DNA from 2 places in the Brenneria tiliae genome. Region 2 is predicted to be linked to the other one. Evidence: riboswitches for the same ligand, from Rfam matches in the RefSeq annotation. Region 2 holds a riboswitch; the other holds the start of a gene.
What was found. Region 2 has a riboswitch for thiamine pyrophosphate ahead of thiC (phosphomethylpyrimidine synthase ThiC). Riboswitches for the same ligand answer to the same signal wherever they lie in the genome.
Positions count from the first base shown of each region.

Region 1: it holds a riboswitch for thiamine pyrophosphate, as region 2 does, so the genes downstream of both, thiM (hydroxyethylthiazole kinase) here and thiC (phosphomethylpyrimidine synthase ThiC) in region 2, are expected to answer to the same signal.

Region 1 is NZ_JAKPCB010000102.1:305,924-309,185, forward strand. Features, by position in the region: gene thiD (bifunctional hydroxymethylpyrimidine kinase/phosphomethylpyrimidine kinase) at 1-625, opposite strand, end outside; gene thiM (hydroxyethylthiazole kinase) at 622-1,416, opposite strand; TPP riboswitch at 1,457-1,559, opposite strand; gene MFP24_RS20050 (amidase) at 1,647-2,834, opposite strand; gene MFP24_RS20055 (ABC transporter ATP-binding protein) at 2,824-3,262, opposite strand, start outside.
Region 2 is NZ_JAKPCB010000080.1:25,805-29,066, forward strand. Features, by position in the region: gene thiC (phosphomethylpyrimidine synthase ThiC) at 1-1,631, opposite strand, end outside; TPP riboswitch at 1,731-1,873, opposite strand; gene rsd (sigma D regulator) at 2,003-2,464, opposite strand; gene nudC (NAD(+) diphosphatase) at 2,570-3,262, shown strand, end outside.

The DNA of each region.
Region 1 (3,262 bases), on a different contig from region 2:
TATGACGGGTTCTGACACGGAGAGAGGTAAAACGTCGCGGCACCGCGTTGCGGCTAAACAGCCAGTCCGGGCTCTCCTCCTCGCTCAGATGACCGCCTTTCATCAGCACCGCCCGACACCCCATATCCAGCAGCGCCTGCCCCTGCCGGCGCATTTCCCGCTCGTCCACGGCCGGCGCGCAATCAAGCAGGGCGGCCGCTTCCGGCAGGTTAGGCGTGATAATGGACACCTGCGGCAGCAATAAACGCCGGATCGACGCCACCGCGTCGGGAGAGAGCAGCGGATCGCCGCTTTTTGCCAGCATCACCGTGTCGAGCACCACATAGGGCACCGCGTAATGACGCAGACGCTCAGCCACCGCGTCAACGATATCGGTCTGCGCCAGCATGCCGATCTTGGCGCCGTCGATGCGCACATCGCTCAGCACGGAGTCAAGCTGGGCCGCGACAAATTCAGGCTCAATGCGGTAGACCGACTGAACGCCGCGCGTATTCTGCGCCACCAGCGCGGTAATCACCGTGGCGCCGTAAGCCCCCAGAGCCGAGAACGTTTTCAGGTCGGCCTGAATGCCCGCCCCGCCGCTGGGGTCTGTGCCGGCAATGGTTAACGCATTGATTCGTTTCATGCCAAATCCTCCCCGCGCAGACGATAGAGAGCGTCAAGAAAGGCCGGAATAAAACTGCCCGGCCCCTGGGCGCGGCGCGCGGCCTGTTGCCCGGCCAGCGACATCACGTAACAGGCCGCCGCAACGTGGGATAAGCGGTCGCCCTTCAGCGCGCAGAAAGCGGCGACCACCGCGGACAATGCGCAGCCGGTTCCCACCACGCGGGTCATGATTTTATCCCCGCCGCTAATCGCCCAGTCAAATGAACCGTCCGTTACGTAGTCCACTTCGCCGGTCACCGCGACGACGGTGGAGAACCTGCGGGCCAGCTCGCGGGCGGCGGACAGCGCGCTATGGGAATCGTCGGCGCTGTCCACGCCGCGGCTGCGCGCGCCCAGTCCGGCCAGCGCCATGATTTCGGAAGCGTTGCCGCGAATGGCCGCCGGTTTTAATTGCAGCAGTTCATGGGCGAATTCGCTACGGTAAGTCAGCCCGCCGACCGCCACCGGATCGAGCACCCACGGCGTGGCGGACTGATTGGCGCCGTGGACCGCCGCCAGCATGGCGTCGGCGCGATGGCGCTCCAGCGTGCCGACGTTGATCAGCAGCGCATCGGCCAATGCGCTGAACTGCGCGGCTTCGGCGGGGTCCACCACCATCGCCGGCGACGCGTTCAGCGCCAGCAGCACGTTGGCGGTGAAAGATTGCACCACATCGTTGGTGAGACAGTGCACTAAAGGAGACAAGGCGTGAAATTGCGTTAGCGAGGCCGCCGCCTGGGCAGCCGGTAAATCGACGGGTCGAGCGTTCATCATTCCCCCAACCGGCGTTCAAGAAGGCGGTAACCGGTTGGTCGGCATACCGTGACTTCCCTACGCTGGCATAATCCAGATCAGGTAATGCGGGTATTTCTCAGCCCTGTGGTTGATAAACCAGGGCACCCCGAGTCATGTAATTCATCGCCTATGGCTAGGCCTGTACAGTATCGCCAACAAACGCCGCGACAACAATGCCAATTTGCCGCGCGGCGGCAAGTTTGTGCTTAATTCGCGGCAAGATGGCGGCGGGCAACGCGCGCCGCGGCGCGCACCAGGCTCAGATCGCTGCCGCGCGGTCCGATAAGCGAAATCCCCAGCGGCGCCCCCTCTTTGTACGTCAGCGGCAGGTTCAGCTGCGGGATGCCGCACAGCACGGCAATGGACAACAAATGGTGCGACAGCTGCCGGGTCTGTTCAATATCCTCGTCCCGCGCGTCCAGCAGCGGCGCAATATCCGGCACCGTGGGCAATACCAGAATGCGATTGCCCAACAGCGCCTGCCAGTCCTGGCGAAAGCGCTCGCGTACGCGACAGGCGTTCTGATACTGCTCGTCCGTCACGCCGGCGCCCCAGGCAAAACGTCCGGCCACATCCGGTCCCAGCGCAAAACCGTAGCGGGTGATTTTTTCCCCCTGCGCCAGCCAGGCCTCGCGCCCCTGGATAAAACGGAAAGCCCAGTAGGCCTCTTCCAGCGCCGGAAGCTCGCCGGACAGCGGCGACAGTTCGCCGGCAACGTCCTTGATGCTTTCCAGCGCGGGCCGCAACGCCTGTTGCGATGCCGCGGGAAGCAGGTCAAACAGCCGATGGCTGATGACCCATTGCGCTTGTTGCGCCAGCGGGGCGTCGTCCTCACCCAGCAAACACTCCCCCACCCGCTCGAATAAGTCGGCGTCGCGGGTGAAGTAGCCCGCCGTGTCCATACTGGGGGCCAACGGCTGGCAATCATCCAGGGAAATCCGTCCGTGACTGGGGCGCAGGCCGAACAGACCGCAGTAACTCGCCGGCGTGCGGATCGAACCGCCGGTATCCGTTCCCAGGGCGAAATCGCACAAACCGTTGGACACCGCCGCCGCCGATCCCGATGACGACCCGCCGGGAATGCGTTCCGGCGCCGCGCCGTTGCGCGGCGTGCCATAGTGCGCATTCTTGCCGCTCATGGAAAACGCCATCTCGTTGGTATGGGTTTTCCCGACGAATTCCGCCCCCGCCTCCAGCAGCCGCCGCACCGTCGGCGCCGTGCGCTGCTTTATGCCCGACATGGCGAGCACGTGGGGACTGCCGCCGCCGGTCGGATACCCCGCGACGTCGAATAGATCCTTAACCGCGAAGGTAAAACCGGATAACGGTCCCTGAGGCGCATGCTCAACGGCGGCCGGCGGATAGGGCATAAAAGCGAAAGCATTATCTTGCATGATCGTTCCTTAAATTCACGACGGCGGATGGCTCTTCCACGCCGTCGTTCCAGTGATGACAACTGATTTGATGCCCGGCACTCACCTGCCGGGACGCCGGTATCTGGCTGCGGCACAGCTCGCTGGCGCGCGGACAGCGGGGAGAAAACGCGCATCCCGCGGGCAGGCGGGTCAGATCCGGCGGCGAACCGGGAATGCTGACCAGCCGTTCGCCTTTTTTCAGGCCCCCCTTGGGGCGGGTGCTCAGCAGCACCTGGGTATAGGGGTGAAGCGGATTATGCAGCAATTCATCCAGCGGCGCCTGTTCGACGATGCGCCCGCCGTACATTACGGCGACGCGGTCGGCCACTTCGACGGCCGCGCCGATATCATGGGTCACAAAGACGATGGAAAGCCCGAGCGCCTGCTGTAGCTCGCGCAGCAGAATC
Region 2 (3,262 bases):
TCGCGGATCTGCGCGCCGGGGTGCCCCTTCGCCAGGTCGGCGGCGTGGGCGGCGATTTTGTAGGTAATCAGCCCCTGTTTGACGTCTTCCTTATTCGGCAGCCCCAGGTGTTCTTTCGGGGTGACGTAACAGAGCATCGCGCAGCCGAACCAGCCGATCATCGCCGCGCCGATGCCGGAGGTGAAGTGGTCGTAACCGGGGGCGATATCGGTGGTCAACGGGCCCAGCGTATAGAACGGCGCTTCGTGGCAGTGCTCCAGCTCTTCGGTCATATTGCGGCGGATCATCTGCATCGGCACGTGGCCGGGACCTTCGATCATCACCTGCACGTCGTACTCCCAGGCGATTTTGGTCAGTTCGCCCAGCGTATACAGTTCGGCGAACTGCGCTTCATCGTTGGCGTCCTGAATCGAGCCGGGGCGCAGACCGTCGCCCAGCGACAGCGCGACGTCATAGGCGGCGCAGATTTCGCAGATGTCGCGGAAGTGCTCATACAGGAAGCTCTCTTTATGATGCGACAGGCACCACTTGGCCATGATCGAGCCGCCGCGCGACACGATGCCGGTCAGCCGTTTGGCGGTCATCGGCACATAGCGCAGCAGCACGCCGGCGTGGATGGTGAAATAGTCGACGCCCTGTTCCGCCTGTTCCAGCAGGGTGTCGCGGAACATTTCCCAGCTCAGGTTTTCCGCCACGCCGTTGACTTTTTCCAGCGCCTGATAGATGGGCACCGTGCCGATGGGCACCGGACTGTTGCGCAGGATCCACTCGCGGGTTTCGTGGATATAGCGTCCGGTGGAGAGATCCATCACGGTGTCCGCGCCCCAGCGGGTGGACCACACCAGCTTTTCCACCTCTTCTTCAATCGAGGAGGTGACGGCGGAGTTGCCGATATTGGCATTCACCTTCACCAGAAAATTGCGGCCGATAATCATCGGTTCGGATTCCGGGTGATTGATATTCGATGGAATGATGGCGCGCCCGGCGGCCACTTCCTGTCGCACGAACTCCGGGGTGATGTTCTCCGGCAGGCGGGCGCCAAACCCCTCGCCGGGATGCTGCTGGCGCAACACCTCGCCGCGGATACGCTCGCGGCCCATATTTTCGCGGATGGCGATAAACTCCATTTCCGGGGTGACGATGCCCTGACGCGCATAATGCAGCTGGGTCACGCATTTGCCCGGTTTAGCGCGCAGCGGACGCGGCAGGTGTTCGAAGCGCAGGTGATCCAGTCCGGCATCCGCCAGGCGCTGTTGGGTAAAATCCGAGCTGACGGCGGCGAGCGTTGCGCAATCGTTGCGCTCGGCAATCCAGTTGGCGCGCAGTCTGGCTAATCCGACGCGCACGTCCGGGCGCGATGCCGGATCGCCGTACGGACCGGCGGTGTCATACACCGGGATCGGTTCGTTGGGTTCGTACTGCGGGTCGTCCTTGCCGCCGCCGACTAACGTCGGACTAAGCTGGATTTCGCGCATCGGCACGCGAATATCGTCGCGTGAACCGGTGAGATAAATACGCCGCGAGTTGGGAAACGCCATCCCCTGCAGCGTATCAATAAACTGCTGGGCGGCCGCGCGCTGGTCGCGGCGACTGGCTTTGGGCGGTCGGGATGAGGATATTTTGGTAGACATAGCAAGTTCCTGTGATGCGTAAAGGGAAAATTGCTTGTCTGGAGCTCGGAGGGAGTAATAACGCCAGGTATGCCAGAGTGATTGATGCAGGTTTCAATCAGGCACATTACTCTTGTTCCCTTCGCGGGTCTTAACCCGATCAGGTTCCGCGGATCCCGAATTAACGGTCTCAGCCTGCGCATTTTCTTTTCTTGCTTAACACTCAAGAAACGAAAACGCGCTAGGCACTCCGACAAGATAGCCCTACTATTAACGGGCTGATTACAACGATGACACTTTATGACGCCAGCTCGGGTATGTCAAAGCAAGGAAAGCGTATCTGTGAAGGTAAGTCAGATGCTGAACGGTAACAATATGATAGTAAAAAGATATTAATTATCAAAAATCAGCCGGATAACATTGTCCTCCAGCGCGAAACGTTCGGCCAGGGTTTCCCCCACGCGGGACAGCGCCTGCTGGAATTCAATACAGTTTTCATCATCGATGGCGGCCGCCAAATGACCGTCGTAAGACGCCATAATCTGCTCGGTGTTGCTTTTTAATGCTTCATCAAGCTGGTTGAAAAACGCCTTTTTCTGTTCGCCGAAGACGGCGGCTTCCGGCAATATCCGCTCGTAAACGTGGAAGTGGCCGATCGATAGATAATCGACCAGATTATGGCAAAATTCATCCAGCGCTTTTTCATCCAGCGGGGAGAGCTTTTCCTTGTTCGGTTTGATGCCAACCAGATGGTAGTAAGCAATCAGCAGCTGCTTACGCGCTTGTAGCCATTGGTCGATTAACGCATTATTGCCACCGACGAGGTCAGTCAGGCTTTGTAACTGGTTTAGCATTGTTGGCTCCGTGAATGGTAGAAAATAACCGTCAGTTATAAAAGTTATCTAATCACCCAGAGTGGTAAAATGCCAGTGAAGTGATAGTGGAGCAATAGAAAAGATATGGAACACACGCTAAAAGGTGACGAAACCGGATGGTGGGTTGTCAGTCACGCAAACCAGATATGGCTCCCTGAGGGGGCGTTGCCGCAGGGAACGGCGTCCAGTTGGTCATTACAGGGGCAGAGCGCCCGACTTATCGGCGAATGGCAGGGGCAGGCCGTCCGGCTGGTCTGCCAGAACCGGGATAGCGATATGGCATCCGTCCGTCAGTTAATCGACCGGGAAGTCGGTCTTTTTCAAATGGCGGGGCGCGGCGTACAGCTGGCGGAGTTTTACCGCGCCCATCGATTCTGCGGCTACTGCGGCCATGAGATGGTGCGCAGTAAAACCGAGCTGGCCTGCCTGTGCCGCCACTGCAAGGAGCGTTATTACCCGCAGATCGCCCCCTGCATCATCGTGGCGATCCGACGCGGCGACGAGATTCTGCTGGCCCAGCACAACCGTCATCGCGGCAACATGTATACGGTGCTGGCCGGGTTCGTCGAGGTGGGCGAAACCCTGGAGCAGACGGTGGCCCGCGAGGTGATGGAAGAAAGCCATATCCGAATCAAGAACCTGCGCTATATCAGTTCCCAGCCCTGGCCTTTCCCGCACTCGCTGATGATGGCCTTTATGGCGGACTATGCGGGGGGCGAGGTTCAGCACGATCCCGCCGAACTGCGCGACGCAGCCTGGTTCCGCTATGACCAACTG